Linked DNA regions of Methylococcus capsulatus. The main gene of each other region encodes a partner of the protein of the gene in region 2 in a complex. Links are inferred from orthologs where the notes say so. Each region holds a gene or a part of one and is shown on either strand. Other genes may lie near its edges. The genes, in order: dsbD and N4J17_RS00805.

Region 1 (14,852 bases), 1.9 Mb from region 2 along the record:
GCACCGGCAAACTGGTGGCCACCGACACGATCTATCCGCATGCCCCCAGGAACCGTTGGGACGAGTCCATCGCGACGCTGGCGGCGCTGATCGCCCGTCACGGCGTCAGCTTGGTTAGTATCGGCAATGGTACCGCTTCGCGCGAGACTGACCAATTGGTGGCCGATCTGATGCAGCGCCATCCGGAACTGGGCGTGACCCGGGTGGTGGTGTCGGAGGCCGGGGCCTCGGTGTATTCGGCGTCGGAGCTGGCAGCGCATGAGTTTCCCGAGCTCGACGTGTCGTTGCGGGGTGCGGTGTCCATCGCTCGCCGCCTGCAGGATCCGCTGGCGGAGCTGGTCAAGATCGAACCCAAGTCGATTGGCGTCGGCCAGTACCAGCACGATGTCAACCAGACCCAACTCGGCCGTACCCTCGATGCGGTGGTGGAGGACTGCGTGAACGCGGTGGGGGTGGATGTCAACACCGCTTCGGTCTCGCTGCTGCGTTACGTCTCCGGCCTATCGCAGAGTCTGGGTCAGAATATCGTGGAATACCGCAACCAGCATGGGCCGTTCTCCAATCGGGAGCAGTTGAAGAAGGTCTCGCGGCTCGGGCCCAAGGCCTTCGAGCAGGCTGCCGGCTTCCTGCGCATTGCCAATGGCGAACATCCGCTGGATGCTTCCGCCGTGCATCCGGAAGCCTATCCGGTGGTGGAGAAGATCGTCCAGCGCACCGGCAAGGATATTCGCGAGCTCATCGGTAACGTGGCCTTCCTGCGCAGCGTGAATGCCGAACAGTTCACTGACGAGCGCTTTGGGCTGCCCACCGTCACCGACATCCTGCGCGAACTGGAGAAGCCCGGCCGTGATCCCCGGCCGGAGTTCAAGACCGCCCGTTTCAAGGATGGGGTGACCGAGCTCAAGGACCTCCAGCCAGGTATGCGGCTGGAAGGGGTGGTGACCAACGTCACCAATTTCGGCGCTTTCGTCGATGTCGGCGTGCATCAGGACGGTCTGGTTCACATCTCCCACCTGGCGGACCGGTTCGTGCGCGACCCGCGCGAGGTGGTCAAGGCCGGGGACGTGGTTCAAGTGAAGGTGCTGGAGGTCGATGTCCCGCGCAAGCGGATCGCCCTGTCGATGCGCAGCGACGCGGTGAAGAGCGAAGCGGGGCCGCCGCGTCCGGAGGCGAGAGGGCCGGCCGGCAAGCCGCGCAGCAAGGCCACTCCGCAGCCGGTACCCCAAGGCGCCATGGCCGAGGCGCTGGCGCAGGCCTTGAAGCGCGGGCGCTGAGTTTACCGTTTCAGGTGCCGTCCGCTGCCGGGAGGTCTTTGGCGGCCTGGCGTTCCTCCCCGGATGGCAGCGGCGCCGCCGGTGTCGTGATCCAGGCCGCGATGTCACGCCAGGGCCTCTCAGCCTGGAGGTCGCGCAACAGCAGGTGGTAACCCTGGCGGTAATAGGCGAAGCGGGTGCCGGCTGGAAGTTTGTCCAGCAGGATCATGAGCGGCGCTTTCGGAATGATCTCGTCGCGCTCACCATAGAGCACGAGGGTCGGAATCTTGAGTCCTGAGACACGTTCCTGGGCGGTGTCCATCAGGTCTGCCAAGCCTTTTATCGCGTCGACCCGGGTGGCTTTGATGACGTTCGGATCCCGCCCCAGTCCGCGGAGCATCTCGATGTTGTCCGATGCCATCACCCCCAGTCCTTCGCCGGTGATGCGCAACCAGGGGAGGGTATGCGAGCTCACAGCCAGCAACAAGCTTTGGTACCACGGCATGGTGTTGCGCGACCATACCGCCGGCGCGGACAGGATCAGGCCATCGACGCGTGGCGGGCGGGCGGAGGTCATGGTGACGATGGCCACGGCGCCGCCCATGCTTTCCCCGAGCAGATAGACCGGCACGCCCGGATGTCGAACCCGGACCTGGCCGACGAAGGTTTTGAGATCCCCGGTATAGGCCTCGACTCCCGCCCAGAGGCCGCGCCCCGGCGCCAGCCCGAAGCCGCGTTGGTCGTAGGCGTAGCAGCCGATTCCCTGGGTCTTTAGATAACTGCCCAAAGGCTCGAAAGCTAGGCTGTAGTCGTTGAAGCCGTGGACGGCGACGATGACGGCTTTGGGCCGTGTTCCGGGCGGCAGCCAGTGCCGGACCGGCAGCACCGCGCCATCGGGGGCGATGAAATGGCCGGCGTACAGTCGCGGCGGCGCCACATTCGGGCCGGGATGGTTGACCACAGGGGTACAGGCCGCCTGTATCATGAGGAGTGTCAGGCAAAGTACGGCACGTCTGGGTGCGATGACGACACGATGGTCCATAGCGGACGTGGCGGTGAGGAGACGAATGGGAAATTATACCGCCGGATGGCAAACCTTATGAGGCGAAAAAATCAACCAGGGACGAGCAGTCGAGTGAGAAGACGAGAGTGCAAGACTTGGGAGAGGAGAAGGTGGTCTTCGCGAAGAAGAAGTGTGTCGGTCCCCGGCGTACCCCAGAAAGGCAAAGCATTCGTTTGGTGAGTACACAAAATCCATGCCATTCATTCGACGCGCCGTGTCTTCGTGGATCGGCATCAGTCTTTCCGGTGGAACCGGGGTCGGGGCTGTGGCAATCGCCCCGGTTTGTGTGGGATATCACCTGATTTGCCGTCGCTGAGAGAGGCCATGGTTGTTTCGACGACGTGCATGCCGTCCAGGAAGTTCGGGGGGGACCTCATCCACTTCGCGCGGGACGCTTACGGTTCGATCGAGGTGGTCGATACGTTCGGTGTACGGACCTTGCATTTCGGTACACCGGCGCGGCAAAGCGCCATGTGTCTACAGGAACCGGACCGGGTCGAGCTGCCTTATGTGCGGGCGATGCTGAGCGCCTTACTGTTCCATCCCCAGCCTTCCGACGTTCTGTTGCTCGGGCTCGGTGGCGGTTCGCTGGCGAAGGCATTGTTCCAGCACTTTCCGGCCTGTCAGATCGACGTGGTGGAGCGGCGCGGGGTGGTCGTCGAGATTGCCCACCGGTTCTTCGGACTGCCGTTGCACCCGCGGTTATCCGTCACGGTCGGTGACGCTGGGGAATTCGTCAAACAGGCGGGGAGGCTTGCCGCCTACGATCTCATTCTCGCTGATCTGTTCGACGGGGAGGGCATGGCCTCGCCGGTGGCGGAGGAGTCGTTCTATTTCGGCTGCGCGGGTATGCTACGGCCGGCCGGCGTGTTCGGCATCAATCTCTGGGGTTCGCAGACCGCAGCTTGCAACCGGGCTCTGGATATGATGAGAAAAGCCTTTGACGGGCCGGCATTCCGGCTGGCGGTTCCGGGGCGGGGTAACCTGATCGGGTTTTCGCTCGCCTCCGAACCGAAGCGGGCGGCCATGGATGCGATGGAACAACGGGCACGCCGGCTCGAGACGAGGCTGGGCATCGAATTCAGCCGTTTTCTATGGGCCTTGAAAGCTGCGGGCCGGGCGTTTCCCAAGTCGGAGTCCAGGACACGGGGCGGCTGACTCAGTCCATTGCCGCGCCGGCGAGGCGTAAGCCGTCTTCGTTGAAATCCAGGACGGTCAGCTCGCCCTCGGCATCGGTGATTTCCGCGCGCCTGAGTTTGCCATTCCGGTGATAGGCATAGCGGTGCTCCATCTCGACCTCGCCGTAAACCATCTTCTGCAGGCCGACCAGGCGGTCCTGGTCGTCGAAAAACCCTTGAAAATAGGTGTTTCTGTGGCTGAGCTGTTCCGGTTCGAGTTCGGTCGTCAACTTGAGAGGGAGGTTCACACCGCTGTAAGTCAGGAAGAACCGGCAGGTGGCGGCGATCGCTTCGGACATGGTTGCACCCAGGGCTTTATTCGTGGAGCGACGATGATGGCATAAGTGTGGGCTGGCGTGGAATGGCGGGAACTGCGTGAAAAGACTTGCTTGTTTCCGGGTTTTGACCTGCCGTATCCGGAGCGGAACCGGTTCGTAGTCCTCAAACCGTGCAAATCATGGGCTGGCTTTGTTGGCATCGGTCTTGCTAGATAGCTGGCGCATAACCTCACTTTTGGCCTGGCGGCAGAGTGTCTTTGAACTGAAGAACTGTCATGGATGCGCCACTTTCCGCCAGCTTTTTTTGTGGGTGCGTTCAGATTGGTTCCAGGTTGGCGTAGGCCAGCATCAGCCATTTGGCGCCCACCTCCGCGAAATTGACATGGACCCGCGCCTGGGCTCCGTCGCCCTCTTGTTGCAAAATCACGCCCTCGCCGAACTTGCCGTGGCGGACCCGCTGGCCCAACCTGAATCCCCCGCGAGCGCCTGCGCCGGGCATGGCCGACGTATCGGCCGACTGCATCGCGGATGCGACAGGCCGGCTGACCCCGCCCTTCATCCGGACCTCTTCCAGACAGTCTGGCGGCAGTTCCCGCAGGAAACGGGATCGCCGCGGATAGGTCTCCTTGCCGTAGAGCCGCCGGCACTCGGCGTGGGTGATATAGAGCTTGCGCCGCGCCCGGGTGATACCGACGTAGCAGAGGCGGCGTTCTTCTTCGAGGCGGGCGGGGTCTTCCAGCGACTGCAGGCTGGGAAACAAGCCTTCCTCCAGGCCGACCAGGAACACCAGGTTGAATTCCAGGCCCTTGGCCGCATGCAGGGTCATGAGCTGGACGCAGTCCTCGCAACTTTCGCCCTGGTTCTCGCCGGCCTCCAGCGCCGCGTGGGCGAGGAATTGGTCGAGGCCACCCAGTTCGGGATCGATCAGCGGATCCAGCTCGAACTGGCGGGCGGCGCCGACCAGTTCCTCCAGATTTTCCACCCGGGCTTCCGCCTGCTCGCCTTTCTCCTTACGGTAATGTTCCAGTAAGCCGGAGCTTTTGACCGCGAGCTCTACCTGTTCCCACAGCGCCCGCCCCTGGGCCGCGGCGGCCATGGTTTCGACGAGATCCAGGAATCCGGCCAGGGCGCCTGCGGCCCGGGCGGGCAGCACGCCGTCGCCGATCAACTTCTCCGCGGCGGCCCACAACGACAGCTGCTCGAAGCGCGCCAGTTCGCGGACGAGGTCGAGGGTCTTGGCGCCGATGCCGCGGGTCGGAGTGTTGATGACCCGTTCGAAGCCGGGATCGTCGTGATGGTTGGCTATCAGCCGCAGGTAGGCGAGGGCGTCCTTGATCTCGGCGCGCTCGAAGAAACGCAGGCCGCCATAGACCCGGTAGGGGATGCCGAGGGCCAGCAGCTTTTCCTCGAACTGGCGCGACTGGGCGTTGGAACGGTACAGAATGGCCGCGTCGCTGCGCCTTCCGCCTTCCTCCACCCAGCGGCGGATCCGCTCGATCACGAAACAGGACTCGTCCTGCTCGTTGAAGGCGGCATAGACCGAGATCGGTTCCCCCCGGCCGCCTTCGGTCCACAGATTCTTGCCGAGCCGCCCCTCGTTCCGGGCGATCAGAGCATTGGCGGCGCTGAGGATGTTGCCGGTGGAGCGGTAGTTCTGCTCCAGGCGGATCATCCGGTGGCGCGGGTAGTCCCGCCGGAAACGGTGCAGGTTTTCGATCTTGGCGCCGCGCCAGCCGTAGATGGACTGGTCGTCATCGCCCACTACGCTGAGATTGTCGCGGTCCTGGGTCAATAACCGTAGCCAGGCGTACTGCACGCTGTTGGTGTCCTGGAATTCATCGACCAGCACGTGCTGGAAGCGTTCCTGATAGTGTGCGAGGGCGTCGGCGTTGTCGCGCAGGAATTCGTGGGTGCGCAGCAGCAGCTCGGCGAAATCCACCAGGCCGGAACGCTGGCACAGTTCCTCATAGGCGAGATAGATCCGCCGCATCTGCTGTTCGAACGGGTCGTAGGAGTCGGGCAGGTTCCTGGCCCGGCGGCCTTCATCCTTCTGGGTGTTGATGTACCACTGGATCTGGCGCGGCGGCCAGCGCGCCTCGTCCAGTTCCAGGGTTTTGAGCAGCCGGCGGATCAACCGGTACTGGTCGTCGGAATCGAGGATCTGGAAGCCCTCGGGCAGTCCGGCTTCGGGCGCATGGCGACGCAGGAAACGGTGCGCCAGGCCGTGGAAAGTGCCGACCCACAGGCCCTGAGTCGACAGCTCGAGCAGCGCTTCGATCCGCGCCTTCATCTCGTTCGCGGCCTTGTTGGTGAAAGTCACGGCGAGGATGGCATGCGGCGAGACGCCTTCGGCCCGAAGCAGCCAGGCGATGCGATGTACCAATACGCGGGTCTTGCCACTGCCTGCTCCGGCCAGCACCAGCAGCGAGCGGTCCGGTGCGGTGACGGCCTCACGCTGGGCTTCGTTCAGGGGAGCGATGATGTCGGTGATGTCCATGACGGGCATTTTACACCCGTCTTGCGCAATACCTGGGGAGCCTGCACAATCGAGAAGCTTTACCCCAGGGATATGGCCCAATGCGCCGTGCCCGTTTTCCTCGCCCGGCCCTCCCTCCGCAGAGGGCAAGGGTTTTCCCTTAAGCGACCGCACGTTCAAGAGGAGGTTATGACAATGGCTTTTGATTATAAGAAAATGCTAAAGCGTGAGCTCAACGTCGGCCTGAAAGATCGCCAGTACCGCATGATAGGCGGCGCCGTAGCGCTGCTGCTTTCAGTGTTCCTCGGGAATATCTTCCTGCTGCTGATCGGCATCGTCCTCGTGGCCACCGCACTCATGCGCTGGTGTCCGGTGTATTCCGGGCTCTCCAAGAGCACCGTCGATCCGAATGAACCGGCACCCGATAGCGGTTCCCATTCCGGCACCGAATCCCACTGATGGACAGCGGTCCTCCGGCGCAGGGATGCGCCCGGCTAGTCCTCGCGTCGGAACTGTCCTTCGAGGGTTCGGGCGCCGGAATCCGGTGAGTCCGGTGGCTGGAAATCCCGGAGCATGTGCTCGACGAGATAGGCCGCAATCAGCCGGCGCGATGCCGGCAGCAGCAGGATAAGGCTCGCCCCGTCGGACAGGAAGCCGGGTATCAGAAGAAGAATGCCGGCAATCAGGATCAGACCGCCTTCGATCATGTCCTGTGCAGGGATACGCCCGGCTTCCAGGCTTTGCTGGATGCGAGCGAAGGTTTTCAGTCCCTGGGTTTGCATGAGATAGGTTCCGGCCAGTGCTGCCGAGCCGAGCAGCAGAAGGGTCGGCAGAAAACCGAGCACGCTGCCGACACGGATCAAGACGTAAATTTCTGCGATCGGCAGCAGCAGTAGCGCCAGGATGGCGAGTTTCAACGGATTCATCGATACGGGTTTCTGTAAACTTTAAACAACGGGCGCACTTTTTCCCATGACATCGGTCTACTGTCTAGTCGTTTGCAGCTGTCCGGATGAGGAAACCGCCGGTGTTTTGGCGGAAGGGTTGGTCGAAGGGAGACTGGCGGCCTGCGTGAACATTGTCTCCGGGGTACGGTCGGTCTACCGGTGGCAGGGTGTTCTCGAGAAATCGGCGGAATGTCTTCTGTTTGCCAAGACTCGGGCGTCCCGTCAGGTGGAACTGCAGACCTGGTTGAGGGCGCGGCATCCTTATGAACTTCCAGAAATCATCGCGATCCCCATCCAAAGCGGATTGCCGGAATATCTCGAATGGGTCGGAACATGCGTGACGCCGTGAGATGGATCGGCCTGCTCCTGGTTTTTGGGCTGGCCAGTGCGCCTGTGCTCGCCGTAGACGGCCGTGACCTCCTGTCGCCGGAGCGGGCGTTCCCGGTAACTGCTCGGCAGTCCGGCGCCGGCATGGTTTCGCTGGCGTGGGACATCGCCGACGGCTATTACCTCTACCGGAGCAAATTCAAGTTCGCATCGCGCACCCCAGGTGTCCGCCTCGGCGAGCCGGTCTTTCCGGCAGGCTACAAGAAGCAGGACGCATTTTTCGGCGAAGTCGAAACTTACCGGGGACATGTCGAGGTCCAGCTACCTCTCGTTGCGGAATCCGCACTGCCGGAGTCGCTGGAACTGGAGGTGACGGTGCAGGGCTGTGCCGATGCCGGTGTCTGCTTCCCACCGTACCAGCGGCGGATCGGGGTGACAACCGCTGCGATCGGCGGTGGTGGGGCGTTCACGCGGCTGGCCGGTGCGCTCCGGGGTATCGGCAGTGGGCCGGCGAACGGGGACTTGCTGCCGGCGGATCAAGCGTTCCGCTTTTTCGCCGAGGCGCCGACCGGCGACGTCCTCCGGCTGAGTTGGCAGATCGCGCCCGGTTATTACCTCTACCGCGAAAAATTCCGCATTGTCTTGCGCGATTCCGAGGGCGTCGCTCTGGGGGGCTATGCGTTCCCGCGCGGGGAGCCGAAGATCGACGAAGAGTTCGGCGCGGTGGAAATCTTCCATGGCGAGGTCGCCGTTGACATTCCCTTGGTCAGGACCGACAGCGGTCCTCGCACCCTCACCCTGGAGGCCGGCTTCCAAGGGTGCGCCGAGCGGGGCGTCTGCTACCCGCCGATGGCGAAGACGGTCGAGCTCGCCCTGCCGGCCGCTGCGGAAGGAAAAAGTGTCTCGGCGGTGGCCGGAGCGACCGTCATCACCGAGCAGGACCGCATTGCCGACGGGCTCTGGCGCGGTTCGCTCTGGCTCAACATGCTGAGTTTCCTCGGTTTCGGCGTCCTGCTCGCCTTCACCCCCTGCATTTTCCCGATGATCCCGATTCTTTCCGGCGTCATCGTCGGCCACGGTCATGCCATCACCACGCGCCGGGCGTTTTCGCTGTCGCTGGCCTATGTGCTCGCCCATGCCTTGGCTTACACCGGCTTCGGAGTTCTGGCCGCCCTGTTCGGTGCTAACCTCCAGGCCACATTGCAGAACCCATGGGCGATCGGAGCTTTCAGCGGCCTGTTCGTGGTGCTGGCGCTATCCATGTTCGGCTTCTACCAGCTTCAGCTCCCGATCGCCCTGCAGTCGCGGATCGCGGCGCTCAGTTCGCGGCAACAGGCGGGCAGTCTGGCTGGCGCGGCCGTGATGGGACTGCTGTCGGCCGGCCTCGTGGGGCCTTGCGTGGCGGCACCGCTGGCGGGGGCGCTGATCTACATCGGCCGGAGCGGCGATGCGCTGCTGGGTGGGGTCGCCCTGTTTTCCCTTGGCCTGGGCATGGGACTGCCGCTGCTGGCAATCGGCACCTCGGCGGGCAAACTGCTGCCCAAGGCCGGCATGTGGATGAATGCAGTCAAGTCGGTGTTCGGCGTGGCCATGCTGGCTGTGGCGGTATCGATGCTGGAGCGGATCGTCCCCCTGTCCCTCGCCATGCTGATGTGGGCGCTGCTGCTCATCGTGCCGGCCGTATACATGGGGGCGCTCGATGCCCTGCCCGCGGGGGCTTCGGGCTGGCGCAAGCTATGGAAAGGACTGGGTGTGGCGATGGCCGTCTACGGCGTGTTCATGCTGCTTGGAGTGGCGGCTGGCAGCCGCGATCCATTACAACCTTTGCGGGGGGTGGCCGCTCCCCCGGCTGCCGTCGCCGATGCCGGTCCCCCGCCTTTCTTGAGGGTGGCGAGCCTGGCGGAACTGGAGGCTCGTCTGGATGAGGCCGCTTCTGCCGGACGCTGGGCGATGCTCGATTTCTACGCCGATTGGTGTGTGTCGTGCAAGGAGATGGAGCGTCACACCTTCAGCGATCCTGCGGTCAAGGCGAAGCTGAAAGAGATGGTGCTGCTCAAGGCCGACATCACCGAAAACGGCGATGAGGACCAGGCATTGCTACGGCGCTTCGGTCTGGTCGGTCCGCCGGCGACGCTGTTTTTCGGTCCCGACCGGAGCGAGCGGAAACCTTTCCGGCTGGTGGGCTTTACCGAGTCGGAAAAGTTCGTCCATCACCTCGAGCGGCTGTTCGACGGTGTCCGATAGGTTCGTGCTGGTTCTGGTCGCTGTGTTGGCCCTTCTGGCGGGGGCGCTGGCGCAGCGTTGGCTGTCGGTTGCAGCGCCCGACTGGCAGGGGCCGGAATCGGTGTTTCCCGACCTTTCCGGCCACCCCGTGCGTCTGTCCGATGAGCGTTCCGAAGTGCTGCTGCTGAATTTCTGGGCAAGCTGGTGCGAACCGTGCCGGGAGGAAATGCCGGTGCTGGACGACCTCCATGCGGAATTCGGGCCGCGCGGGCTCAAGGTCGTCGGTCTGGCGCTGGAGGACCGTGAGGCGGTTGCGGCGTTTTTGCGGCAGCTGCCGGTGGGCTATCGTATCCTGGTCGGTGAGCACGGTGGCGATACGTTGGCGGCGCACCTCGGGAATGCCGGCGGAGGCTTGCCCTTCAGCGTGGCTTTCGACGGCCGCGGGCGGGTGCTCGCGACTTTCCTGGGGCCCCAGACGAAGAACGGCTTTCTGGCCGCCATCGGGCCGCGGCTCATGTCGCCCCGATGATGCCGCCAACCGGCCTGTTGCTGCATTTGTGGACAAGATACTGTCATTTCGGCAGAATACCGCCGCCTGTTTGGGCGATTTCATCGATATTTAAGAGCTGGCACGCGCAATGGCGGGTATCTTGGTGCTGAACGGGCCTAACCTCAATCTGTTGGGGGTGCGTGAGCCCGGCATCTATGGCAGCGACACGCTTTCGGATATCGAATCGCGCCTGGAGGCACAGGCCAGGGCGGCGGGCATGCCGATCGATTTCTTTCAGAGCAATGCCGAACATGCTTTGATCGAACGCATTCACCAGGCGTTCCGCGACGCGGTCGACATGATCATCATCAATCCCGGTGCGTTCACCCATACCAGCGTCGCTTTGCGCGATGCGCTGCTGGCCACCGCCGTGCCTTTCATTGAAGTACACATTTCGAACGTGCATGCGCGCGAGCCGTTCCGCCGTCATTCCTATCTTTCCGATATTGCCAAGGGGGTCATCTGCGGATTGGGCCCCGTGGGCTACGAACTGGCGCTCCAGGCCGCCCTGCAAATGACATATAGGTCGTTATAGATGGATATTAGAAAAATAAAAAAACTGATCGATATCATCGAGGGATCGGATATCGCGGAGATCGAAATTCGCGAAGGGGAAGAGTCCGTCCGGATCAGTCGTTACACCTCCAGCCTCGCGGTCCCCGCCGCCTTGGCGGCGGGGACGATGCCAGCGGCGGTATCCCAGGTTCCCACCGGGCAGCCGGCACCGCCACCCACCGAAGCGGCCAAGGAAACTACCGGCCACGAGGTGCGATCCCCCATGGTGGGCACGTTCTACCGGGCACCCTCTCCCGGTTCCAAGGCGTTCGTGGAAGTGGGGCAGCGGGTCGAAGTCGGCGACACGCTCTGCATCATCGAAGCGATGAAAATCCTCAATCAGATCGAAGCCGACAAGGCCGGCATAGTGACCAAGATTCTGGTGGAGAACGGTCAGCCCGTGGAGTACAACCAGCCGCTGTTCGTGATCGAATAGCCTTCGGCCCGTTTCGGCTCAACAGTCTCCAAGGTACTCACTATGCTAGGTAAAGTCGTCATCGCCAATCGCGGTGAAATCGCTTTGCGCATCCTCCGTGCTTGCCGCGAGCTTGGGATCAAGGCCGTCGCCGTACATTCCGAAGCGGACCGCGATCTGAAGCACGTGCGCCTGGCCGACGAGTCGGTCTGCATCGGACCGGCGGCCTCGCGTGACAGTTATCTGAATGTTCCGGCGATCATCAGTGCCGCCGAGGTCACCGATGCTCTGGCGATCCATCCCGGCTATGGCTTTTTATCGGAAAACGCCGATTTCGCCGAAAAGGTGATTCAGAGCGGATTCATCTTCATCGGACCGAGGCCGGAAACCATCCGCATGATGGGAGACAAAGTCGCGGCCATCGAAGCGATGAAAAAGGCCGGGATCCCCACTCTGCCGGGCTCGGACGGCCCTCTGGGAGAGAACGAGCAAGAGAATCTGGTAATCGCCAGACGGATCGGTTTTCCCATCATCATCAAGGCTGCCGGTGGCGGTGGCGGGCGCGGCATGCGGGTCGTGCACAGCGAGGCCAGTCTTGCCGCTTCCATTGAACTGACCCGGAGCGAGGCCGGCGCCGCGTTTGGGAACGACATGGTATACATGGAGAAGTTTCTGGAGAATCCGCGCCACATCGAGTTTCAGGTGATCGCGGATTCACACGGCAACGTGGTTCATCTGGGGGAGCGTGACTGCTCCACCCAGCGCCGTCACCAGAAGGTCGTGGAAGAAGCGCCGGCACCCGGCATCACCCAGGCACAGCGGGATGAGATGGGCATGCGTTGCGTGCAGGCATGCAGAGAGATCGGTTATCTCGGCGCCGGCACGTTCGAATTCCTCTACCAGGATGGCCAGTTCTATTTCATCGAAATGAACACCCGGGTCCAGGTCGAGCACCCCGTGACCGAAATGGTCACCGGCTTCGACATCGTCAAGGAACAGCTGCGGATCGCCGCCGGCGAGCCGCTTTCGATCCGTCAGGCCGAAGTGGAAATGCGCGGGCATGCCATCGAATGCCGGATCAATGCAGAGGATCCCGTCAATTTCATGCCATCGCCGGGGCTGATCGAGCAGTTCCATATGCCGGGCGGGCCGGGTATCCGTGTCGAGACCCACATCTACAACGGCTATCGTGTTCCGCCGTATTACGATTCCATGATCGGCAAGCTGATTGCCCATGGTGAAACTCGCGCCGGAGCGATCGCCCGGATGCGTACGGCCTTGAACGAGATGGTGATCGGCGGAATCAAATGCAATATTCCGCTGTTGCTCGATATCGTCAACGACAGTGCTTTCGAGGCGGGCGGGCAGAACATCCATTACCTAGAGCAGAAGCTGGGGCTCAAGCACTAAAGTCATGTGGCAGCAGTTGATGGTGACCGTCGACGAGGAACTGGCCGAAGATGTGTCGGATGCGCTGATGGATGCCGGCGCCTTGTCCGTCAGTTTCCTGGACGCCGGGGATCAAGCGTTGTTCGAGCCTCCGCTCGGTACGACTCCGGTGTGGACGCAAACCCGAGTGGTGGGTCTGTTTGAGAAGGATGGCGACTTGGCAGCAATCCGCTCGGCGCTCGGTGGGCAATTCGGCGAGGAAAGGCTTAGGGACTGGAGCGAGGAAACGCTGGCCGACCAGGTCTGGGAGCGGGCCTGGCTCGAACATTTCCACCCCATGCGTTTCGGCAGCCGGTTGTGGGTCTGCCCAACCGGTTTCACGGTCGAGGAAACCGATGCAGTGGTCATGCGGCTGGATCCGGGGCTGGCGTTCGGCACCGGGACCCACCCGACCACCGCGTTGTGCCTGGAATGGCTGGATGCGGCGGATTTGCACGGTGCATCGGTGTTGGATTATGGCTGTGGCTCCGGCATCCTGGGCGTTGCCGCGGCGTTACTCGGGGCCGCCCGCGTCCATGCCGTCGACATCGATCCGCAGGCGCTGGCGGCCACCGTGGAAAACGCCCGGCAGAACCGCGTCGGGGACCGAATCGAGGTGGCCTTGCCCTGGGATCTGGTGGACGGCGAGAGCGACATCGTATTGGCGAACATACTGGCCAATCCCTTGATGGAACTGGCCGATGCCTTGCGGTCGCGGTTGCGGCCGGACGGCCGGATTGTACTCTCAGGCATTCTGGCGGAGCAGGCGGACGCTGTGGCCTCTGTGTATGCGCGAAAAGGCTTCGAAATGGAACCCGCCGTGCTCAGTGAGGGCTGGGTCCGGCTCGCTGGGGTCAGACGGACTTAAAGGTGTTTACCCGCTGCCCCTCCTGTGGTACGGCTTACGGAATCTCGGTGCGCCAGCTACGGGAAGGGCGGGGTGTCATGTTATGCGACCACTGCGGTCGTGTTTTCAATGCCCTCCCGGGACTGGAGGAGAGTGTTCCCGATCCGTATTCGCAGCCGCCGAAGGCCGGGGCGGGACGCTGGTTCCGGGGAGGGACGAGAGGATATGATCAGTCCCCCCGCCCGGGGTTTTTCCTCCGGCTGGCCTGGGGTGTCGGCAGCATCGCCCTGGCGATCGCTCTGCTCGGCCAGGTGGCCTATTTCGGCAGCACTCGATTTGCCCAGGATGAGGCTCTGCGGCCATGGCTGGTGATGCTGTGCAATGCCGTAGGATGCCAGCTACCGCCCTACAGCGACGTCGAATCCATCCAGATCGTTGAGCGGACCCTACGGCCGGTGCCGGCCACCGGCGGCTACGAATTCCGGCTGGTCATGGCCAACCAGTCCACGGCGGCCCAGGTGTTTCCTTCGATCGTCCTGCGTGTGGTCGACCGGCAGGGGAAGCCGGCGGCGGGTAGGGTGTTTTCGCCGGCGGAATACCTGCCGAAGGGAACCGGTATGTCCATGATGCCGGTCGGGAAGTCTCTGGAAGTCCGCCTGGAACTGGCGAAGCCCGCCCGGGACATCAGCGGTTTCACCTTCGAATTGATCTGACCCTGTTCCAGGCGTGTCCCCTTCGGGAACCGCCTTTTCTTTATTCAAGCGCCAATGGTGCTTGGGTTGGCGACTGTATGTCTGAATTGTCGGTATTGCGGCTGAAGAAGAACGAGGAGCGTCGTTTGCGGGCGGGGCACCTGTGGGTCTTCAGCAACGAAGTGGATGGCGAAAAGACTCCACTCAAACGGTTCGTTCCCGGTGAATACGTGGTGGTGGAGGATTCCCGCCAACAGCCGCTGGGCTTGGCTTACGTCAACCCGGAATCGCTGATCTGCGCGCGGCTTTTGAGTCGCGACCACCGCGTGGCGATCGACCATGCCTTTCTGTTAAAGCGCCTGAGCCGGGCCCTGCATCTGCGCGAAATGCTTTTCGCCAAGCCTTATTACCGTCTGGTGTATGGTGAAAGCGACGGCCTCCCCGGCTTGGTGATCGACCGTCTGGGCGACGTGCTGGTGTTGCAGGCCAGCACGCTCGGCGCGGAGCGGCTGCAGGACCCAGTGATGGAGGTGCTCGACAAGCTGCTTTCACCCCGTACCCTGGTGCTGAAAAATACTTCGAGTCTGCGCCAGTTCGAAAAGCTTGAGAATTACGTGCGG
Region 2 (14,653 bases):
CGCTGAAAAACGCCGAGCGCTACGTCACACTGGAGTTGAAAGCCTTCGAGGACAAAGTGTTGAGCGCCCGCGAAAAAGCGCTCTCCTGCGAAAAAGCCCTCTACGAGGAATTACTGGAAACGCTTGCGACCTGGCTGCCCGCGCTGCAAGACTGCGCGGCGGGGCTGGCCGAACTGGACGTGTTGGCGACTCTGGCGGAGCGCGCCGAGCGGCTGAACTGGGTGGCGCCGCGACTGGCGGACGCCCCGGGCATCCGCATCGTCGGTGGACGCCATCCCGTGGTCGAGCAGGTCGGCGGCACACCGTTCGTGCCCAATGACCTGGCATTCGGTCCGGACCGGCGCATGCTGGTCATCACCGGCCCAAACATGGGCGGCAAATCGACCTACATGCGGCAGGCCGCGATCATCGTGCTGATGGCTCACATCGGGAGCCATGTCCCGGCGGCGGAAGCCGAAATCGGCCCGATCGACCGCATCTACACCCGTATCGGTGCTTCCGACGACCTGGCCGGTGGCCGTTCCACCTTCATGGTGGAAATGACCGAGACCGCCAACATCCTGCACAACGCCACGGCGGAAAGCCTGGTTCTGATGGACGAAATCGGCCGGGGCACCAGCACCTTCGACGGGCTTTCGCTGGCCTGGGCCTGTGCCGAGCACCTCGCGCGGGAAACCCGCGCCTACACGCTGTTCGCCACCCATTATTTCGAACTGACGGCATTGGCCGAGGAATGCGAGGGCGTCGGCAACGTACACCTGGACGCCGTGGAGCACGGCGACAAGGTGGTGTTCCTGCATACGGTCCGGGAAGGGCCGGCGAGCCAGAGCTATGGGCTGCAGGTAGCCGCGCTGGCGGGGGTTCCGCAGACGGTGATCGACAATGCGCGGCGGAAACTGGAGCAGCTCGAACGGCAGGCGCGTTCGGCCCATCAGCAAGCAGCGCCGGTGGCCCAGCTCGATTTGTTCCTGCCCCCGGAGCCGCACCCGGTGGTGCAACGGCTCGAGTCCCTGGACGTCGATGGCCTGAGCCCGCGCGAGGCCCTGAATCTGCTGTTCGAGTTGAAGCAGTCGCTGTGAGAACGGACCGGCGGCGGACGTATCCCCGTCCCGTCGGGGCAGAGGCTCAGGGCGTCCTCGCCTGCCTGCCGCCCTCGTCCTTTTCATGCTTGAGCATGCGGGCAAGCTGCTCGGCCGGAACGTAGCCCGGCAACACGTTGCCGCCACCGGTGACGATCATCGGCGTGCCCTGGGCACCGATGGCCGTTCCCAGCGCCATCTGCTCCTGCACGGGATTATCGCAGGATTTTTCTTCCACTTTCTCGCCCTTCTTGGCTTTGGTCAAAGCCGCATTGCGGTCCTTGGAACACCAAACACTGACCGCCTTGTCCCAGGACTCCGAGCCTTCCCCCGCCCGCGGGAAGAACAGGTAACGGATCTCGATGCCTTCCTTGAGATAGCTGTCCATCTCCGAATGGAGTTTGCGGCAGTAGCCGCAATCGATGTCGGTGAACACGTAGGCTACGTACTTGCCGATCTTCGGCTTGAACACGATCATGTTCTTTTCGCCCAGCTTTTCCAGCGCCCCGATCCGCGCCGTGGCGAGTTTGGGTTCGGTCAGGTCTTCCCGGTTCTTGAGATCGATCAGCGAGCCCTGGAAAAGGTATTTGCCGTCGTCGGACACATAGAACAGCTTGGGACCGACGATGACCTCGGAAATGCCGACCAGCGGCGACGGTTTGATGGAATCGGGCTTCACCCCGGGCAATGCCTGCCCGATCGCGTCCTCCACGGCTTTGGTATCCGCCATGACGGATGCGACGGGCACGGCCAGGAGCGCGACCACGGACAGCACGGAACGGAACGCTGGTTTCATCAGGGAATACCTCGGGATGGGAAGGAATGGGGAGCTTAGGAGAACAAGCGTTCGATGTCGAGCATGAAAGCCAGCGCCATCAACGCGATCAGGATGAAAAGCCCGACCTGCTGCGCCAGCATCTGGGTCCTTTCGGAGAGCGGACCGCCTTTCACCGCTTCGATCAGATAGAACATCAGATGGCCGCCGTCCAGCACCGGAACCGGCAGCAGATTGAGTACGCCGAGGCTGACGCTGATCAAGGCCAGGAACTTGACGAACTGCGCGAGGCCCGCCTTGGCGGACTGCCCGGCATACTGGGCGATGCTGATGGGGCCGCTTAGGTTTTCCACGGTCGCCTTGCCGATGAGCATGCGCCCGATCATCTTGAGCGAGAGCCAGGCGTAATCGCTGGTGCGCTCCACCGCCGCCATCAGGGCCGGCAGCACACCCAGCCGATACTCCACTTCCATCGCGGCCCGCACCGAATCCGGGATCCGGGCCGCCGCACCTATTCTCCCGACCGGACCCTTCGGGCCGTTGATGGCGTCCGGCCGAATCTCCAGGGAAACGTGTACGCCGTCGCGCTCGACCACCACGCTGATGTTCTGGCCGGGATGCGCACGCACGACGTCGACCCACTGACGCCAGCTGCGCAGGGTCTCACCGTCCGCCGAAAGCAAGAGGTCGCCGGATTTCAGACCGGCGCGCTCCGCCGGACTGCCGGGCTCGGTCCGTTCAACCACTGGCGGCAGTTCGGGCTCCCAGGGTTGCAGACCGAGCCGCTCCCCCAGGACTTCCGGCGCATCGAGGACATGCGCCGGGACGCTGAGCCTACGGAGCGCCTGTCCACCCCCGCCGGTCCTCACCTCCACCTCCACGACCCTCTCGTCCATCACCCGCTCGAAAATCCGCCCGACGGCGAGACCCCAGGTCGGCGTCGGATCGCCGTCCACGGCGATGATCTCGTCCTCCGGCTCGAATCCCGCCTCGGCGGCGAAGGTGCCAGCTTCCACCGGCCCGAGCACCGGCCGTATGCCGGTCTCGCCGACCATGAACACGCCCCAGTACAGCAGAATGGCCAGAAGGAAATTGAAAACCGGCCCCGCGGCAACGATGGCGAACCGGACCGGGAGGCGCTGCCGGTTGAAAGCGTAAGGCAGATCGGCCGGAGCAACCGGCCCTTCCCGCTCGTCGACCATGCGAACATAGCCGCCGATGGGAATGGCGGCCACCGTGAATTCCGTGCCGTCCGGTTTCCTTTGCCAGCGCAAGAGGGGCGTACCGAAACCCAGCGAGAATCGCAGCACCTTCACGCCGAGTCTGCGCGCCACCCAATAATGGCCGAACTCGTGGGCCGCAATGAGCAGCGCCAGAGCGACGAGAAAATAGAAAACCGTATGGATGAGAGCCATTAAACCCTTAAGTCATCAATGTACTTCTGCGCTACCTTGCGGGTTTCCGAGTCCGCTTGCAAGACCGACTCGATCGCATCCGCCGCAGCGGGGGAGAGCGTCGCCATACAATGCTCGATCACCCGCGGTATGCCGGTGAAAGCCAGCCGTCGGTCCAGGAACGCCGCGACCGCGGCCTCGTTGGCCGCATTCAGAATCGCCGGCGCCGTGCCGCCCGCCCGCACCGCTTCGTAGGCCAGACCCAGACAGGGGAACCGGGCGAGGTCCGGACGCTCGAAGTTCAATTGGTGGACAGCGAACAGATCGAGAGGTTCCGCGCCCGATTCGAAACGATCGGGCCAGGCGAGCGCATGGGCGATCGGAATGCGCATATCGGGCGTGCCCATCTGGGCCAGCACCGTGCCGTCGACGTAGTCCACCATGGAATGGATGACGCTCTGACGGTGCACGACGACCTGCACGTCGTCGGGCTGCATGTTGAACAGCAGGCAGGCCTCGATCACCTCCAATCCCTTGTTCATCATGGTGGCCGAATCGACCGAGATCTTCCGGCCCATCACCCAGTTGGGGTGCGCCACCGCCTGCTCCGGCGTCACCGACTCCAGCTCGGCGACAGGCATATGCAGGAACGGCCCGCCGGAAGCGGTGAGCAGGATACGGCGCACCCCGACGGCCTCAGTGCCGGCGCGGTAAGCGGCCGGCATGCACTGGAACACCGCGTTGTGCTCGCTGTCAATCGGCAGCAGCCTGGCCCCCGACCGTACCACTTCGGCCATGAACAGCTGGCCGGACATCACCAGCGCTTCCTTGTTGGCCAGCAGCACCTCCTTGCCGGCCCGTGCCGCCGCCAGGGTGGGCAGCAATCCTGCGGCACCGACGATCGCCGCCATCACGCTGTCCACCTCCGGGAGGGAGGCGACCTGCGCCAGCGCCTCCGCACCGGAGAGGACCTCGATGCCGCCCAGCCCCACCGCCGCCAGCCGCTGCCGCAGATCCGCCGCCGCCTCGGCCCGGATTGTCACCGCGTAGCTCGGCCGGTGCGCACGGCATTGCTCAAACAAGCGGTCGATGTTGCCGTTAGCGGTCAATGCCACCACACGGTAGCGGTCGGGATGGCGCGCCACCACGTCGAGCGTGCTGACCCCGATCGAGCCTGTGGAACCCAGTATGCATATGCCTTTCACGGAACTCTCCAGGATGGATGTCTGCAGGCGCTGCGGTTTACTCTTCCGGAGCCGGATCATCGGTTCCGGCATCGCTGGCCTCGGGCTCGGCCTGTTCCGGTTCCATCGATTCCGGAGCACTTTCATCGCCGCCCGGCTGGATCGGCTCGACCTGGATCGGGGCACCCTCCATTTCGGACGGTACTTCGATCGTCACGGGCTCTGCAGTCTGCAGGAACAACCCGAGCAGCATGGATCCGGCGTAAAAGACAGCGACCGACGCCAGCAATGCGTCGATCCGGTCGAGCACGCCGCCATGGCCGGGCAACAACGATCCGCTATCCTTCACGCCGCGCTGCCGTTTGAGCAGGCTCTCGAACAAATCGCCGCCCACGGAAATCACGACGGTGACGAGGGAAAGGATGACGAAATCGGCAATGGTCAAAGGCTCCAGTTTGAACCACAGGCCCACGGCGACCGCCAGCACGAGCGATACCGCCAGCGCGCCGTACAATCCCTCGACCGTCTTGCCTGGGCTGATTTCCGGCATCAGCTTGGTGAAGCCCCATCTGCGCCCGACGAAATAGGCGGCGATGTCCGCGAAAGAAACCAGCACCAGCAGGTACAGTGCCTGCGCGGCGCCAAAATTGAAACGCAGCCAGATGAAGAGGATCCAGGAGGTGAGCAGGATGAACCAGCCCAGCCCCAGCTTCAGCCCGACCGGCAGGCGCATCGCCAGCGCCTTGTCCGGTCTGGCCCGCAGCAGCAGGCCAACGGCGACCCACCACGCCACCACCGGCCACATCAGCCAGTCGACCGTGTAGGGTGCCCAGAAACTGGCGAAGACCATGGGCAGTCCGAGGGCGGCCAGGAACGCGATCCGCCCGAGGCGGCCGTCCACACCGGCGACCCCCGCCCATTCCCAGGCGGCAAGCAGGATCACGCCCCCCCACACTGCCGAAAACGCAGTGGGCTTGAGCAGGAGGACCGCCGCGATGACCAAAGGCGCCAGAATCAGCGCGGTAATCAAGCGATTTTTGAACATGGCGGACTCGGATTGGGTGAGTTGGAAAATGTTGGTGGCATGAAATCAGGGCATCCGGCCCGCGACCTGGTCCCCGGTATAACCGAACCGGCGCTGCCTGCCGGCATAGTCCTCGAAGGCGAGATCCAGCGCATCCTCGTCGAACTCCGGCCACAGCACCGGCGTGAAATACAGCTCGGTATAGGCAAGCTGCCAGAGCAGGAAGTTACTGATCCGGCGTTCGCCGCCGGTGCGGATGAAAAGGTCCGGCTCGGGGAGGTCGGCCAGGGCAAGCTGTTGCTGCAGCCTCTCCGCCGTGATCTGTTCGGGCGACAACTCACCCTGCCGGACCTTCGCCGCCAGGGTCTGAGCCGCCTGGACGATGTCCCAGCGTCCGCCGTAATTCGCCGCGATGGCCAGTTGCAAGCCGGTATTGCTGCGGGTCAGCGACTCGGCGGCGTCCATCCGTTCGCGCAGCGCTTCCCCGAAGGCCGTGCGGTCGCCGATGATGCGAAGGCGTACGCCATTCTGGTGCAGCTTTTCCGTTTCCCGTTCCAGCGTCGAGAGGAAAAGCTCCATCAGTACCGAGACTTCCTGCTCGGGACGGCGCCAGTTTTCGCTGCTGAATGCGAACAGCGTCAACGCCTCCACTCCCCGCTTGGCGCAGTGCTCGACCACTTTGCGGACCGCGCCGACACCGGCACGGTGGCCAGCGGTCCGGGGCAAATAGCGCTCTTGCGCCCAGCGGCCGTTGCCATCCATGACGATGGCGACATGGCGGGGCAAGCTGCGTCCGCTGGCGCCATCGTCCGGGGCAGACGCCACAGGCTTGGCTTTGTCCGGCAAAAAAATCATGGATCGCAGCGTGTCAAACGGCAAGCAGATCGGCTTCCTTCTGCTCCAGAAGCTTGTCGATCTCTTTGATGAACTGATCGGTGATCTTCTGAATCTGCTCCTGACTGCGGCGATCCTCGTCCTCGGAAATCAGCTTTTCCTTGAGCGCGGCCTTGAGTTCGTTATTAGCATCTCTACGGATGTTCCGGATCGCTACCCGTCCGTTCTCGGCCTCCTGGCGCACGACCTTGATCAGGTCGCGGCGGCGCTCTTCGGTCAGCGGCGGCAGCGGCACCCGGATCACAGAACCGGCGGTGGAAGGGTTCAGCCCCAGGTCCGAAGTCATGATCGCCTTTTCGATGGCCTGCACCATGTTCCGCTCCCACGGGGTGACCGCCAGGCTGCGAGCATCCTCGACGGCAACGTTGGCGACCTGGGTCAGCGGCACCTCATTACCGTAATAAGACACCCGGATGTGCTCCAGCAGGCTCGGGTGGGCACGCCCGGTGCGGATCTTTGCGAATTCATGCTTCAGAGCCTCGATGCTTTTCTGCATCCGCTCGGCAGTACGTTTCTGTATGTCATTGATCATCTGTTCATCACCCCGTTACCAGCAAAGATCCGATGTCCTCGCCCCGAATCAGGCGCATCACCGCGCCTGGACGAAAAACGTTCATGACCCGCAGCGGCATCTTGTAATCGCGGCACAGCACCAGGGCCGTCGTATCCATGACATTGAGGCGCTGATTCAGCGCCTCGTCATACGTCAGGCGCGAATAGAATCTCGCTTCTGGATCTTTCAAGGGATCAGCCGAATAGACACCATCGACCTTGGTGGCCTTGATCAGCAGGTCGGCACCGATCTCGATGGCTCTGAGGCTGGCAGCGGAGTCGGTGGTAAAGAACGGATTGCCCGTACCCGCGGCAAAAACCACGACCCGGCCTTTTTCCAGATGCCGGACTGCGCGCCGGCGAATATAGTCTTCACAGACCTGATTGATCTTGAGGGCCGACATCACTCGCACCGGCCGCCCCAGATTCTCGAGGGCATCCTGCATGGCCAGGGCATTGATGACCGTGGCGAGCATGCCCATATGATCGCCGGTCACGCGATCCAGTCCTTCGGAGGCTTTCTCGGCGCCACGGACGATATTGCCGCCACCGATGACCAGGCCGACCTCGATGCCAGCCCGGCACAGCTCATCGATTTCCGTCGCGAGCCGCATCAGGATCTCGGCCGCTATGCCTGCTCCCTGATCTCCCATCAAGGCTTCGCCGCTGAGCTTGAGCAAGATACGTTTGTATACCGGTTCTGTCATAAACTCGTCGGAAGCTGGTTAATCCATTCTGAGCGCGGGCCACACCCGGCCCGGGAGAGCCTGCCCGGCGCGCCGAGGCGCCGGGCATGGATGCCTCAGGAAGCGCGCACCTGCGCCATCACTTCCTCGGCGAAATTGGTTTCTTCCTTTTCGATGCCCTCGCCGACTTCGAAGCGGACGAAACGCACCACCGAGGCACCTTTGGATTGCAGGAGCTTACCCACCGTCTGGTCGGGATCCTTGACGAAGGGCTGTCCCAGCAGGGTGATTTCACCCAGGAACTTGTTGATCCGGCCTTCGACCATCTTTTCGATGATGTTCGCCGGTTTACCGCTGGCCTGAGCCTGAGCACTGAAGATTTCCTTTTCCTTGGCGATCACCTCGGCGGGCACGCCCTTCTCGTCACAGCACAGCGGCTTGCTGGCGGCGATGTGCATGGCGATATCCTTGCCCAGTTCGGCGTCGCCGCCGACCAGTTCGACCAGCACGCCGATCCGGGTGCCGTGCAGATAACTGGCCACCCACCCGTCCTGACTGATCAGGCGTTCGAAGCGGCGCACATTGATGTTCTCGCCGATCTTGGCGATCATCTCCCGCCGCACCTGGTCCACCGTCGCGCCTGCCCGCATCTCGCCGGCCAGGAAATCTTCGACGGTCGTCGCGGAGGAAGCCAGGACCGCAGCGGCGACGTCGTCGGCGAACTTGACGAAGTCATCGCCCTTGGCGACGAAGTCGGTTTCGCAGTTGACCTCGACGATGGCCGCGGCCTTGCCGTCCTCGCTCACCTTGACGCAAATGCGGCCTTCGGCGGCGGTACGGCCGGACTTCTTGTCGGCCTTGGCCAAACCCTGCTTCCTCATCAGTTCGACCGCGGCCTCCAGATCGCCGCCGGTTTCCGTCAGAGCCTTCTTGCACTCCATCATGCCGGAGCCGGTACGTTCGCGCAGCTCCTTCACCATTCCCGCAGTAATACTCATTACAGCCAACCTCTCGAATGAAAACCGTTGATCAATCCCAAAAAAACGCCTCCAGGCGGAGGCGTTCTTCACGACACTGCCGGGTGCGGGCCGTCAACCACCCAGACTCTCGCCCGTGGCTCCCTGCTCCGCCTCCGGCTCCATTTCCACGAATTCGTCCGCCGCCCCCGTGCCGAAATCCACACCGGACGCCTTGCCACGCAGAATCGCCGTGGCGGCGCTCTGGGCATACAACTGGACCGCCCGGATGGAGTCGTCGTTGCCCGGAATCACGTAGTCGATGCCGACGGGGCTGTTGTTGGTGTCCACCACGCCGACGACGGGGATGCCCAGCTTATGCGCTTCGCTGACGGCGTTCTTCTCATAGCCTGTATCAATGATAAACATCACGTCGGGGAGACGATCCATGTCGCCGATGCCGCCGACGTTGCAAACCAGCTTCTCCAGCTCACGCATCATGCCGAGCGCTTCCTTTTTGCTGAAGCGGTTGAGACGGCCATCGTCGCGCATGGCCTGCAGATCCTTCATCCGGGCGATGGATGCCTTGATGGTCTTGAAATTGGTCAACATGCCGCCCAGCCAGCGGTGATTGACGTAAGGCATGCCACAGCGCCGGGCTTCTTCTTCGATGACCTTGCGCATGGTCTTCTTGGTGCCTACGAACAGAATCTTACCGCGGTTGGCTGCGACCTGCTCCAGGTATTTCATGGCATCGTTGAACAGCGGCAGCGTCTTCTCCAGATTGATGATGTGGATATTGCTGCGCGCGCCGAAGATGAAAGGAGCCATCTTCGGATTCCAGTAACGCGTCTGGTGCCCGAAGTGAACGCCCGCTTCGAGCATCTGGCGCATGGTAACTGAGGTCATCGGTTTCTCCGTATAATGTCTTGCCGGACTGGCAGAGCCCGGCGGTAGGGTTGCGCCTCCACGCATCCCGGCCGACGACCGTCCCCGACGGGACGGCACCCCACCGGCCGTGACGATGCATGTGTGGTGTGTTGCCAAATAAAGCTGTGCTTTATACCATAGCGGTACCGTTTGGACAATCGACCCTCCCTCCTTCCACGGACCGGGAGCCTTCCCGTTTCCGCCGTAATTTCATGAGCATCAGCATCAAAAGCGCCGAGGAAATCGAAGGCATGCGCCTGGCCTGCCGCCTCGCCGCGGAAGTCCTGGACATGATCGCGCCTTTCATCAAGGCCGGCATCACCACCGAAGAAATCGACCGGATCTGCCACGACTTCATCGTGGACGAGCAGCGCGCCATCCCTGCTCCGCTGAATTACAAGGGCTTCCCGAAGTCGATCTGCACCTCGGTCAACCACGTCGTTTGCCACGGCATTCCAGGCCCCAAGAAGCTCAAGAACGGCGACATCGTGAACATCGATATCACGGTCATCAAGGACGGCTTCCACGGCGACACCAGCAAGATGTTCCTGGTCGGCCAGGTCAAACCCTATGCCCGGCAACTGGTCGACGTCACCCGCGAGGCCATGTATCTGGGTATACGTGAAGTGCGGCCCGGCGCCGCGTTGAACCGGATCGGCGCCGTCATCGAACGGCATGCCAGCAAATACAATTACTCCGTGGTGCGGGAATTCTGCGGCCACGGCATCGGCCGCGAATTCCACGAGGAACCGCAAGTGCTCCACTATTTCGAACCGAAGCTGGACATCCGGCTCGAAGCCGGAATGATCTTTACCATCGAGCCGATGATCAACCAGGGCAAGCGTCACGTCCAGATGCTCTCCGATGGCTGGACCGCCGTCACCAAGGATCACAAGCTCTCCGCGCAATGGGAGCACACTGTGCTGGTGACACCGACGGGTTACGAGGTACTGACACTGCGGCAAGAGGAAGATTTTGGGCGGACCGAACTCGGATAGCACGCGCGGCCTGCATGCCTCCGATCGGATCGCGGCCTGTAAGGCGCAGATCCAGCACAACACCGCGGAGCTGGCTGAGCGGTTCTGGTCCGGCGCTCCCGTCACCGATCTGATCCGAGAGCGCACAGCTTTCATCGACCACCTGCTCACCGAAGCTTGGGACCATCGCCTTGGGGGGGACGCCACAGACGTCGCACTGGTGGCCGTCGGTGGCTACGGACGCGGTGAACAGCTGCTGCATTCGGACATCGACCTGCTCGTACTCCTCGACGAGGCCGTGCCGCCGTCGCGCCAGCAGGAGCTGTCGGATTTCTTGCGCTTTCTTTGGGACGTCGGCCTGAAACTGGGCCAGAGCGTGCGATCGCCCGCCCAATGCGCGGAAGAAGCGCGCGCCGACCAGACGGTCATCACCAACCTGCTGGAGGGCCGACTGCTGGCCGGCTCGGCGGCGCTGTGGGAGGCGGTGAAGAGCGAAATTGCCCCCGAACGCATGTGGTCTTCGGCCGCGTTCTTCGAGGCGAAGATGGCCGAGCAAAGGATTCGCTACGCCAAGTACCACAACACGGCCTATAACCTCGAACCCAATGTCAAGGAAGGCCCGGGCGGCCTGCGCGACATCCAGCTCATCGGCTGGATCCTCCGCCGCCACAGCGATGCACGTGGGCTGCAGGACCTAGTCGCATACGGCTGGCTGACCGACACCGAATACCGTGAACTGAAAGAGGCCCAGGAGTTTCTCTGGCGTATCCGCTTCGCCCTGCATGCACTCACCGGCCGCTGCGAAGACCGGCTGCTGTTCGATTACCAGCGCGAACTCGCAGAGCTCTTCGGTTACCGGGGCGAAACCAGCAATGAGGTCGTCGAAGGCTTCATGCAGGATTATTTCCGCACCGTCACCGGGGTGGAGCGCCTGAACGAATTGCTGCTGCAGCTGTTCAACGAAGCCGTTCTGCACCGCGAGGAAGCGTTCTCGCCCACACCCGTCAACGACCATTTCCAGGCGGTCAACGATTATCTCGAAGCCGTGCGTCCCGCGGTCTTCCGCGACCACCCCCTAGCCCTGCTGGAAGTGTTCCTGGTCCTGCAGAAAAACAGCACGCTGGAAGGCATCCGCGCCGCCACCATCCGCCTCATCCGCCAGCACACCCATCTGATCGACGACACCTTCCGCAACGACCCCGAAGCCTGTCGGCTGTTCATGGCCATTCTGCGCCAGCCCGGCGGCATCACTCACCAGCTGCGGCGGATGAACCGCTATGGCGTGCTCGCCGCCTACCTGCCCGAATTCGGCCGGGTCGTCGGCCGCATGCAGTACGACCTGTTCCATGTCTACACGGTGGACGAGCATACGCTGTTCGTGGTCCGCAATCTGCGGCGCTTCGCCTTGGAAGAGTTCCAGCACGAGAATCCGCTGTGCTACGAACTGTTCCCGCTCATCGAAAAACCGGAGCTGCTCTACATCGCCGCGCTGATGCACGACATCGGCAAAGGCTCGGGCGGCGACCATTCGGAAGTGGGTGAAAAGATCGCAGAGGCATTCTGCCGGCGCCACCACATCGGGCGACGTGAAACCGAGTTGGTGAAATGGCTGGTACGGCATCATCTGGTGATGTCGATGACGGCTCAGCGCAAAGACCTGAGCGACCCGGAGGTCATCCACGAATTCGCCCGGATCGTGCGCAATCAAAATACGCTGAACCATCTCTATCTGCTCACCGTCGCCGACATACGCGCCACCAATCCTTCCTTGTGGAACTCCTGGAAGGGCGCGCTGCTGCAGGAACTCTATACCAGCACCAGCTGGACTCTGCGACGCGGACTGGACACCCCGCCGGACTATGCCGAACAGATCTCGGCGGCCAAGGACGAAGCGCGGACACTCCTGCAACGCTTCGGCCTGGCCGAAGACGCCATCACCGCAGTGTGGGAGAACATCGGCGACGACTATTTCCTTCGCTTCCTGCCCGAGGAAATCGCTTGGCACACCACCGCCATTGCCGCCTGCCGGCCGGAACACCTGCCGCTGGTGCTGCTGCGCCCAGAAAGTCTGCGCGGCAGTGCCGAGGTGTTCATTTACGACCGCAACCGCGACTTCCTGTTCGCCCAGACCACCGCTGTACTCGACCAGCTCGGCCTCACCGTACTGGACGCTAAGATAATCGCCTCGCGCCAGGGATTCGCGCTGCTCAGTTTCAATGTGCTGGAACAGTCCGGCACTGCGCCGGAGGGACTGTTCCGCCTGGTTCAGATCTGCGACCGGCTGAAGGCGGTGCTAAGCGGCGGCGGCACGCCGCCACCCGCGGTCAGCCGTCTGCCCGCCCGCCAGATCCGGCACTTCACCGTGCCGACCAAAGTGTTCTTCCACGACGATCCGCAGAACCGCTTCAGCGTGCTTGAGCTGATCGCCACGGACCGCCCCGGTCTGCTGTCCAAAGTCGGACAGGCATTCATGCAGACGGGGATACGGGTGCACAATGCTAAAATTTCCACCATCGGCAGCCGCGCCGAAGACATTTTCTTCATCACCGACCGGGAAGACCGGCCGCTGACCGGAGAAACGGACCGGCAGGCTCTGCGGCAGACATTGATAGAATTCGTGGGCGATCACTGACCGCGGCGACTCACTGCCGACATAACAACCAGGAGAATCCCATGGCAATCGCAACACCGTTGGTAGACAACTGGTACGAAGAACAGGACACCGGCCGGCAATTCCGGGTCGTGGCCGTGGACGATGCGAGCGACACCATTGAGATCCAATATCTCGAGGGAGAGCTGAGCGAGCTGGACCGGGCGTCCTGGGAGCAGGGGGCGATCGCCGCGATCGAAGCCCCGGAAGACTGGAGCGCGCCTTTCGACGACGTGGAAACCGACGATCTGGGCTACAGCGACCCCGATCTGCACCGCCCCGACACGGGCGATTTGACGCTGGACGACTTGTTGGAGGAAGAGGACAAGGAGCCGTACTGAGGAAGCGGCTAGCCCGGAAACGGGCGGTAGCGATCCAGCAGTCCGAGGTCTTCCGCCGCCGCCCGGCAGGTGATATAGCCATCGTAGGTATTCACCGCCTTGGCCAGGCCGGGGTCGGCCCGCAAACAGGCCTCGCCTTCATCGGCCAGGCGCAGCAGATATGGCAGGGTGGCATCGGTCAGCGCCAGGGTGGAAGTGCGCGGATAAGCACCCGGCATATTGGTTACACAATAGTGGATCACGCCATGCTCCACGTAAACCGGATGCGAATGCGAGGTCGGCCTGGAAGTCTCCACACAACCGCCCTGATCGATACTGACGTCGACGATCACCGACCCCATCGGCATCGACCTCACCATGGCATCGGTGACGATGTAATCGGCACGTGCCCCCGGCTGCAGCACTGCGCCCACCACCAGGTCGGCGTCACGCAGGGTCTCGGCCAGGCGCGCGCTGTCCGACAGGAAGAACTCCAGCCCAGGCGCCCGCCGGCACAGAGCCTCGCCCTTTTCCGGGACCAGCCCCATGACCTGAACGTTGGTGCCCATGCCCCAGGCAGTGAGGGCGGCATGTGAGCCGACCACGCCGTCGCCGATCACCACGACCTTGCCATGGCGCACGCCCATGACCTCGCCGAGCTGAACTCCCCGGCCGCCGTTGAAGCGCGCCAGATAGTAAGCGCCGACCTGGGCGGCCATATTGCCCGCCACCGCGCTCATCGGCGCGAGCAGCGGCAGACGCCCCTGCGCGTCCTCCAGCGTCTCGTAAGCCACCGCCGTAGTACCGCTGTCCAGCAGCGCCCGGGTCAGGCCGGGATCGACGCCGGCCAGATGGAAAAAGGTGAACACCGTCTGCCGCTTGAGATAAGGATATTCCGAGGGCACCGGCTCTTTCACCTTGACCACGAGGTCGGCCGCCCAGGCATCGGCCGCGTTCCCCAGCCGCGCTCCCGCCGCCAGATATTCCTCGTCGGCGAACCCCGAGCCGAGACCGGCCGCGGCTTCCACCAGCACTTCGTGCCCGGCCTTGACCAGGGCCGCCACCCCTTGCGGAGTGACGGCCACACGGTTTTCCAGATCCTTGATTTCCTTGGGTACGCCGATTTTCATGAGAAAATATACTGACGGATTTCTTGTTCGGTTTTCTGAACCAGATTCTTATCCAGTGTTTTGCTGACCAGCTTGGCGGTCGGACCGCTCAATGCCTGTCGC

Evidence for each region.
Region 1: the proteins of N4J17_RS00805 (region 2) and dsbD are in contact, whole or in part, in a crystal structure (PDB 1JZD), measured with the Escherichia coli proteins. The link is inferred for Methylococcus capsulatus from one-to-one orthologs.

What each region holds. Positions count from the first base shown.
Region 1 is NZ_CP104311.1:2,118,626-2,133,477, forward strand. What follows is about bases 7,139-10,147. They hold dsbD (protein-disulfide reductase DsbD), read left to right. Parts: upstream 7,139-7,528; coding sequence 7,529-9,766; downstream 9,767-10,147. Other genes in these bases: N4J17_RS10555 (FxsA family protein), read right to left, coding at 7,139-7,174; cutA (divalent-cation tolerance protein CutA), read left to right, coding at 7,221-7,544; N4J17_RS10570 (TlpA disulfide reductase family protein), read left to right, coding at 9,756-10,147. Outside these bases: N4J17_RS10525 (Tex family protein), read left to right, coding at 1-1,274; N4J17_RS10530 (alpha/beta hydrolase), read right to left, coding at 1,285-2,295; N4J17_RS10535 (hypothetical protein), read left to right, coding at 2,662-3,474; N4J17_RS10540 (DUF6156 family protein), read right to left, coding at 3,476-3,793; uvrD (DNA helicase II), read right to left, coding at 4,089-6,269; N4J17_RS10550 (YgaP family membrane protein), read left to right, coding at 6,444-6,707; more of N4J17_RS10555, read right to left, coding at 6,743-7,138; more of N4J17_RS10570, read left to right, coding at 10,148-10,274; aroQ (type II 3-dehydroquinate dehydratase), read left to right, coding at 10,384-10,830; accB (acetyl-CoA carboxylase biotin carboxyl carrier protein), read left to right, coding at 10,831-11,286; accC (acetyl-CoA carboxylase biotin carboxylase subunit), read left to right, coding at 11,329-12,675; prmA (50S ribosomal protein L11 methyltransferase), read left to right, coding at 12,680-13,561; N4J17_RS10595 (DUF3426 domain-containing protein), read left to right, coding at 13,609-14,253; N4J17_RS10600 (class I SAM-dependent rRNA methyltransferase), read left to right, coding at 14,331-14,852. UniProt on the Escherichia coli protein: Required to facilitate the formation of correct disulfide bonds in some periplasmic proteins and for the assembly of the periplasmic c-type cytochromes.
Region 2 is NZ_CP104311.1:187,445-202,097, forward strand. What follows is about bases 1-2,810. They hold N4J17_RS00805 (DsbC family protein), read right to left. Parts: upstream 1,876-2,810; coding sequence 1,126-1,875; downstream 1-1,125. Other genes in these bases: mutS (DNA mismatch repair protein MutS), read left to right, coding at 1-1,079; rseP (RIP metalloprotease RseP), read right to left, coding at 1,911-2,810. In the rest of the region: more of rseP, read right to left, coding at 2,811-3,269; ispC (1-deoxy-D-xylulose-5-phosphate reductoisomerase), read right to left, coding at 3,269-4,453; N4J17_RS00820 (phosphatidate cytidylyltransferase), read right to left, coding at 4,491-5,477; N4J17_RS00825 (isoprenyl transferase), read right to left, coding at 5,523-6,311; frr (ribosome recycling factor), read right to left, coding at 6,325-6,882; pyrH (UMP kinase), read right to left, coding at 6,890-7,609; tsf (translation elongation factor Ts), read right to left, coding at 7,705-8,586; rpsB (30S ribosomal protein S2), read right to left, coding at 8,680-9,453; map (type I methionyl aminopeptidase), read left to right, coding at 9,687-10,472; glnD ([protein-PII] uridylyltransferase), read left to right, coding at 10,450-13,083; N4J17_RS00860 (DUF6763 family protein), read left to right, coding at 13,125-13,442; ald (alanine dehydrogenase), read right to left, coding at 13,451-14,551; N4J17_RS00870 (host attachment protein), read right to left, coding at 14,548-14,653. UniProt on the Escherichia coli protein: Acts as a disulfide isomerase, interacting with incorrectly folded proteins to correct non-native disulfide bonds.